2 regions of the Streptomyces sp. NPDC047130 genome follow, and region 1 is predicted to be linked to the other one. Evidence: riboswitches for the same ligand, from Rfam matches in the RefSeq annotation. Region 1 holds a riboswitch; the other holds the start of a gene.

Region 1 (3,200 bases):
AGCCCCGAGACCACGCCCCCGCCGCCGCGGCGTGAGACCAGCGAGCCGTCCTCGGCGACCGAGTACGAGACCGGTCCGCGGTTGGAGGCGACCAGCACCTGGGGGGCGGGGGAAGCAGTGGCGGAAGTTTCGGCGGAACCCATACGCGTCACCTAGCCCGGAGGGGAAAAGTCCAAACGTCGCCGGCCGCGGCGGCGGCGCCCGGGCCGGAGGCGGGGCGCTGCGCCGAACGGGTGAGGTCAGGCCACCTCGCGGGACCGGTACTCGACGATCTCGGTCATCGGCGGCCGTTCCAGCGTGTCCACCGCGTGGGTCCGCGGCGTGAAGCCCTCCTCGGTGCGCTCGAACTGGGTCATCAGGGGCCGGACCATCTGTCCGCGGGCCAGCCGGAGCTGGGCGGTGCGGTAGATGGTGGCGGCCATCCGCCCCAGGGCCTGGCTGTCCTGGTTGCGGTGTTTGCGGACGCCGACGTCGACCTGGGCGAGGGCGTCCAGCCCCACGGTGTGCAGGGCGTCGATCAGCATGGCCAGCTCCACCCCGTAGCCGACGGGGAACGGCAGCCGTTCCAGCAGCGACCGCCGGGCCGCGTACTCGCCGCCCAGGGGCTGCACGAAGCCCGCCAGCTGCGGCCAGTGCAGGTTGATCAGCGGGCGGGCCATCAGCTCGGTGACCCGGCCGCCCTGGCCGGCCTCGGTGCCGAGCGGGCGGTCGTACATCGCCTTGACCAGCGAGATCTGGGGGTCGGTGAGCAGCGGGCCCACCGTGCCCGTGACGAAGTCGGAGGAGAAGTCCCGGAGGTCGGAGTCGATGAAGCACACGATGTCGCCGCCGGTGACCAGCAGCGATCGCCAGAGCACCTCCCCCTTGCCGCGGACGGCGGGGACACGGGGCAGGATGACGTCCCGGTGCACCACCCGGGCGCCCGCGGCGGCGGCCACCTCGGAGGTGCGGTCCGTGGACCCGGAGTCGACGACCACGAGCTCGTCCACGAGGGGAACCTCTTCGATCAGGTCCCTGCGGATCGTGGCGACGATGTCGCCGACCGTGGCCTCTTCGTTGAGCGCCGGCAGCACGACGGAGACCGTCGAGCCGCATTGGCGCTTCGCGGCGAGGATCTGGTGGAGCGGGCGATCGGTCACATGCCAGGAGCGTGTGCCCAGCCAGCTTTCGACTTCTTCCAGCACAGTCAGCGGCTCCTCACTGTGTCCGACCACCTGCCGTACGGCGGGCGGCCCGTCTCGCGTTCCGGACGACTCTCTCAACTGTCCTGGCCTTCGGTTACAGTCTTGAACATCACCGGTGACCACCGCATGTCGGGGGTCGGGTTCGCTCGACTGGTGGATACGGGTCCCCTCGGTGGGGCCCGCTCAAAACAACCGAAGAACAACCGAAGAACAACAGAAGAACGCTCATCCAGAGGGGCAGAGGGATACGGCCCGATGAAGCCCCGGCAACCCTCCAGCCGTGCCCGCGATCACGCGAGGCCCCGGCTAGGGAAGGTGCCAAATCCGTCTCACGGCGAAGACGCCGCTGAGGAAGATGAGGAGAAAGGGCCTCGCCACTCATGGCTGTACAGACCGTCACGACCGCCTCCGCGTCCACGACGACCTCCGCCGCCCCCGTCGATCTCGGCCCCGCGACCGCCCTCTCGTGTCGCGAGTGCGGCCACCGCGTTCCGCTCGGCCCCGTCTTCGCCTGCGAGGAATGTTTCGGGCCCCTCGAGATCGCCTACGACTACTCCTCGTACGAGGCCGAGGAACTCCGCCGCCGCATCGAGGCCGGCCCCGGAAACATCTGGCGTTACGCCCCGCTGCTGCCCGTGCCCGCGGACGTCGCCGAGAAGCCCAACCTGAACCCGGGCTGGACGAAGCTGGTGAAGGCCGACAACCTGGCCCGCGAGCTGGGCGTCACCGGCGGCCTGTACGTGAAGGACGACTCCGGCAACCCGACGCACTCCTTCAAGGACCGCGTGGTCGCCCAGGCCCTCGAGGCGGCCCGCGCCTTCGGTTTCACCACGCTCTCCTGCTCCTCCACCGGCAACCTGGCCGGCGCCGTCGGCGCGGCCGCCGCCCGGGCCGGTTTCCGCTCCTGCGTGTTCATCCCGCACGACCTGGAGCAGGGCAAGGTCGTCATGGCCGCGGTCTACGGCGGCGAGCTCGTCGGCATCGAGGGCAACTACGACGACGTGAACCGTTTCTGCTCCGAACTGATCGGCGACCCGGCCGGCGAGGGCTGGGGCTTCGTCAACGTCAACCTGCGCCCCTACTACGGCGAGGGTTCCAAGACGCTGGCGTTCGAGATCTGCGAGCAGCTCGGCTGGAAGCTGCCGGACCAGCTGGTGATCCCGATCGCCTCCGGCTCGCAGTTCACCAAGATCGACAAGGGGCTGAAGGAGCTGATCCAGCTCGGCCTGGTCGAGGACAAGCCGTACAAGCTCTTCGGCGCGCAGGCCTCCGGCTGCTCCCCGGTCTCGGTCGCCTACAAGGCCGGGCACGACGTGGTCCGCCCGCAGAAGCCGGACACCATCGCCAAGTCGCTGGCCATCGGCAACCCGGCCGACGGTCCGTACGTGCTGGACATCGCCCGCCGCACCGGCGGCGCGGTGGAGGACGTCACGGACGAGGAGGTCGTGGCCGGCATCCGGCTGCTGGCCCGCACCGAGGGCATCTTCGCCGAGACGGCGGGCGGCGTGACCGTCGGCGTCACGCGCAAGCTGATCGAGAACGGGCTGCTGGACCCGTCGCTCACCACCGTCGTCCTCAACACCGGCGACGGCCTCAAGACGCTGGACGCGGTCGCCGACCAGGGCCTGACCGCCACCATCCGCCCCAGCCTCGACTCGTTCCGTGAGGCCGGCCTCGCCTGACCTCCGCCCCGCCAGCCCCGTACCCAGCCTCACCGTGACCGGAGGTCAGACCCCATGAGCGTGACCGTTCGCATCCCGACCATTCTCCGCACCTACACCGGCGGCCAGGCCGAGGTGAGCGCCGAGGGCGCGACCCTGGGCGAGGTCATCGCCGACCTGGAGAAGAACCACACCGGTATCGCCGCCCGCGTCCTCGACGACCAGGGCAAGCTGCGGCGTTTCGTCAACGTCTACGTCAACGACGACGACGTGCGGTTCGAGCAGGGACTGGAGACCGCCACCCCCGAGGGCGGCAGCGTTTCCATCATTCCCGCCGTGGCCGGCGGCGCCTGAT
Region 2 (3,200 bases), on a different contig from region 1:
ACGCCCTGCTGGAGGGCCGCGACCAGAGCGCCGACGACACCGCCTGGGCGATGGACCGCATCATGCGCGGCGAGGCCACCGACGCCCAGATCGCGGGCTTCGCGGTCGCCCTGCGCGCCAAGGGCGAGACGGTCGAGGAGATCACCGGCCTGGTCCGCGCGATGTACGCCCACGCCCGGGTGATCGACGTGCCCGGCCCGGCCGTGGACATCGTCGGCACCGGCGGCGACGGCGCGAAGACCGTCAACATCTCCACCATGGCCGCGATCGTGGTCGCCGGCACCGGGGTGAAGGTGGTCAAGCACGGCAACCGGGCGGCCTCCTCGGCGAGCGGTTCCTCGGACGTGCTGGAGAAGCTGGGCGTCAACCTGGAGCTGACCCCGCAACGGGTCGCCGAGGTGGCGAACGAGGCGGGCATCACCTTCTGCTTCGCGGTGAAGTTCCACCCGGCGCTGCGTCATGTGGCCGCCGCCCGGAGCCAGTTGGGCATCCGCACCACCTTCAACTTCCTGGGCCCGCTGACCAACCCGGCCCGGGTGAAGGCCCAGGCGATCGGGGTCGCCGACCCGCGGATGGCGCCCATCATGGCGGGCGTGTTCGCGGAGGCGGGCAACTCCGCGCTGGTCTTCCGCGGCGAGGACGGCCTCGACGAGCTCACCGTGACCGGGCCCTCGCGGGTCTGGGCGGTGCGCGACGGGCAGGTCCGCGAGGAGCTCTTCGACCCCCGTGACGTCGGGGTCGAGTACGCCCCGCTGGAGGCGCTGCGCGGCGGGGACCCGTCCCACAACGCCGACGTCGCCCGCCGCCTGCTGACCGGGGAGACCGGACCGGTGCGGGACGCCGTCCTGCTGAACGCGGCGGCCGCGCTGGTCGCCCTCGAGCCCGGCGAGGGCACGCTCGCCGGGCGGATCCGGGCCGGCATGGACCGGGCCGCCGAGGCGCTGGACTCCGGCGCCGCCCGCAAGGCGCTCGAGCGGTGGGTGCTGGCGAGCAACTCCTGAGCGTCCCGGGCGGGTCGGCGCGGCCCGCCGTCGACGAGGCGTGGTCCGGATGCCGGACCACGCCTCGTGCGCGTGCGGCGGATGTGGCAGGATGCCGTGCAGGTCATGAGTGACAGCCATCAGGCCCCGGCCGGCTGTCCGGCAACCCTCCGTCCGTGGCGGGGTGCCCCGGGTGAGGACCAGGCCGCAGACAGCAAGGTCTGTGGCAAGCGCGGACCTCTCGCGACGTCAGGGGTCCTGGTCGTCGAGGAGTTCCCCGTGAGCCGACGAATGCGCCGGGCCTGACCGGCGCGAGGGCGGCGCCGCCACGCGTTCCGCCCCGCCGGGCAGGCCGTCGAGCCGAGTCCTTCTTCTTCTCGTCCTCCGTCTTCCGCCCTCTTCCGCGTTCCCGCCCGGGTGATGCGCCGCGGTCCGTCCGCCGCCCCGGGGAGCGCCGACGTGCCCACAGGAGTCCGCCATGCCCGTTTCCACCGCTGCCACTGCCGCCGCCGCCGACAGGAAAGCCCTCGCCCTCGGCGCCGTCCCCGCCCCCGCCTCGCCCGCGCTGCTCGCCGAGCCGCTGCCGGTGCTCGGCCTGGACGTCACCGTGCCGCTCGCCTCCGGCCGCCGGGTGCCCTACGCCGCGCTCGACCAGGCCGCCAGCGCCCCGGTGCTGCGGCAGGTGTGGGACGAGATCGCCGAGTACGCGCCGTACTACGGCAGCGTCCACCGCGGGGCGGGTCACCTGTCCCAGCTCTCCACCGAGCTGTACGAGGACGCCCGGGAGACCGTCGCCCGCTTCCTGGACTGCCGTGCGGACGACCAGGTCGTCTTCACCCGCGCCACCACCGACTCCCTCAACCTGCTCGCCTCCGCCCTCCCGGAGGACTGCCGGGTGTACGTCTTCGAGACCGAGCACCACGCGGCGCTGCTGCCCTGGCGCGGCGCCCGGGTGACCTTCCTCGACGCCCCCGCGAGCCCCGCCGAGGCGGTGTCCCTCCTGACCGACGCCCTCGCCGCGCGGGACGACGACGCGCCCGCGCTGGTCTGCGTCACCGGGGCGTCCAACGTCACCGGGGAACTGTGGCCGGTGCGCGAACTGGCCGACGCCGCACACGCGCACGGGGCGCGGATCGTGCTGGACGCCGCGCAGCTCGCCCCGCACCGGCCGGTGTCGGTGCGGGAACTGGGCGTCGACTGGGTGGCCCTCTCCGGGCACAAGCTGTACGCCCCGTTCGGCGCGGGCGTGCTGGCGGGCCGGTCCGACTGGCTCGACGCCGCCGAGCCGTACCTGGCGGGCGGCGGAGCCAGCCGCAGCGTGGTCCGGCGCCAGGACGGCGGCCTCGACGTCGCGTGGCACACCGGGCCCGCCCGGCACGAGGCCGGCTCGCCCAACGTGGTCGGCGCGCTCGCCCTCGCCGCCGCCTGCCGGGTGCTCACCGAGGCGGACCCCGCGCTGCTCGCCGGCCGCGAGGAGGCGCTGCTCGCCCGGCTGCGGGAAGGGCTGGCCGCCCTGCCGGGGGTGCGGGTGCTGTCGCTGTTCGGCGACGACGCGCCCCGGGTGGGCGTGGTGTCGTTCGTGGTGGACGGCTGGGACAGCGCCGACCTCGCCGAACGCCTGGCCTCCTCGCACGGCATCGGCGTGCGGGCCGGGCTCTTCTGCGCCCACCCGCTGGTGCGCCGCCTCCTCGGCGGCACCCGCGACGCCGCCGCCGAGTGCGGGGGGACCGGCGGCTCCCCGCTGAACGCGGTGCGCGCCAGCTTCGGCGTGGGCACCCCGGTGGAGCACGTGGACCGGCTGCTCGGCGCCCTCGCCGACCTGGCGGGCGGGGACGCGTAACTCTTCTCCCCGGCGGCGCGGGCGTCCCTGCCGGCCCGCCCGCGCCGCCGGGGTCACGCCGCGCGGCGTCCCGCGCCGGCGTTGACCCGGGCGCCCAGCAGCACCATGCGCAGGGCGCGTTCGGTGGCGTCGGCGAGGTACTCGGCGCCCCGGCCCATCGCCTCGCCCAGCGAGACCGGCCCGGGCAGGATCCCGCTGTACGCGTCGATGCCGACGGCCCGCACCTCGTGCGCCCCCTCGCCGAGGGTCCCGGCCAGGGCCAGCACCGGACGCCCGTGCCGCTTCGCGCGCCGCGCCACCTCGGCGGGGATCTTGCCGAACGGCGTCTGCCCGTCCAGCGAGCCCTCGGCGGTCACCACCAGATCGGCGCGGGCCAGCCG

What was found. A riboswitch is a leader RNA that binds a small molecule or an ion and turns the genes downstream of it on or off. The one in region 1 is predicted to bind S-adenosylmethionine.
Region 2: another riboswitch for S-adenosylmethionine. It lies ahead of ABZ836_RS03210 (aminotransferase class V-fold PLP-dependent enzyme); the one in region 1 lies ahead of thrC (threonine synthase).

The regions. Positions count from the first base shown of each region.
Region 1 covers NZ_JBEYUK010000013.1:68,702-71,901, reverse strand. The annotation lists gene ABZ836_RS17525 (trehalose-6-phosphate synthase) at 1-143, opposite strand, end outside; gene ABZ836_RS17520 (glucosyl-3-phosphoglycerate synthase) at 240-1,184, opposite strand; SAM riboswitch class I at 1,407-1,546, shown strand; gene thrC (threonine synthase) at 1,565-2,866, shown strand; gene ABZ836_RS17510 (MoaD/ThiS family protein) at 2,921-3,199, shown strand.
Region 2 covers NZ_JBEYUK010000002.1:145,023-148,222, reverse strand. The annotation lists gene trpD (anthranilate phosphoribosyltransferase) at 1-1,001, shown strand, start outside; SAM riboswitch class IV at 1,103-1,219, shown strand; gene ABZ836_RS03210 (aminotransferase class V-fold PLP-dependent enzyme) at 1,459-2,820, shown strand; gene ABZ836_RS03205 (glycerate kinase) at 2,874-3,200, opposite strand, start outside.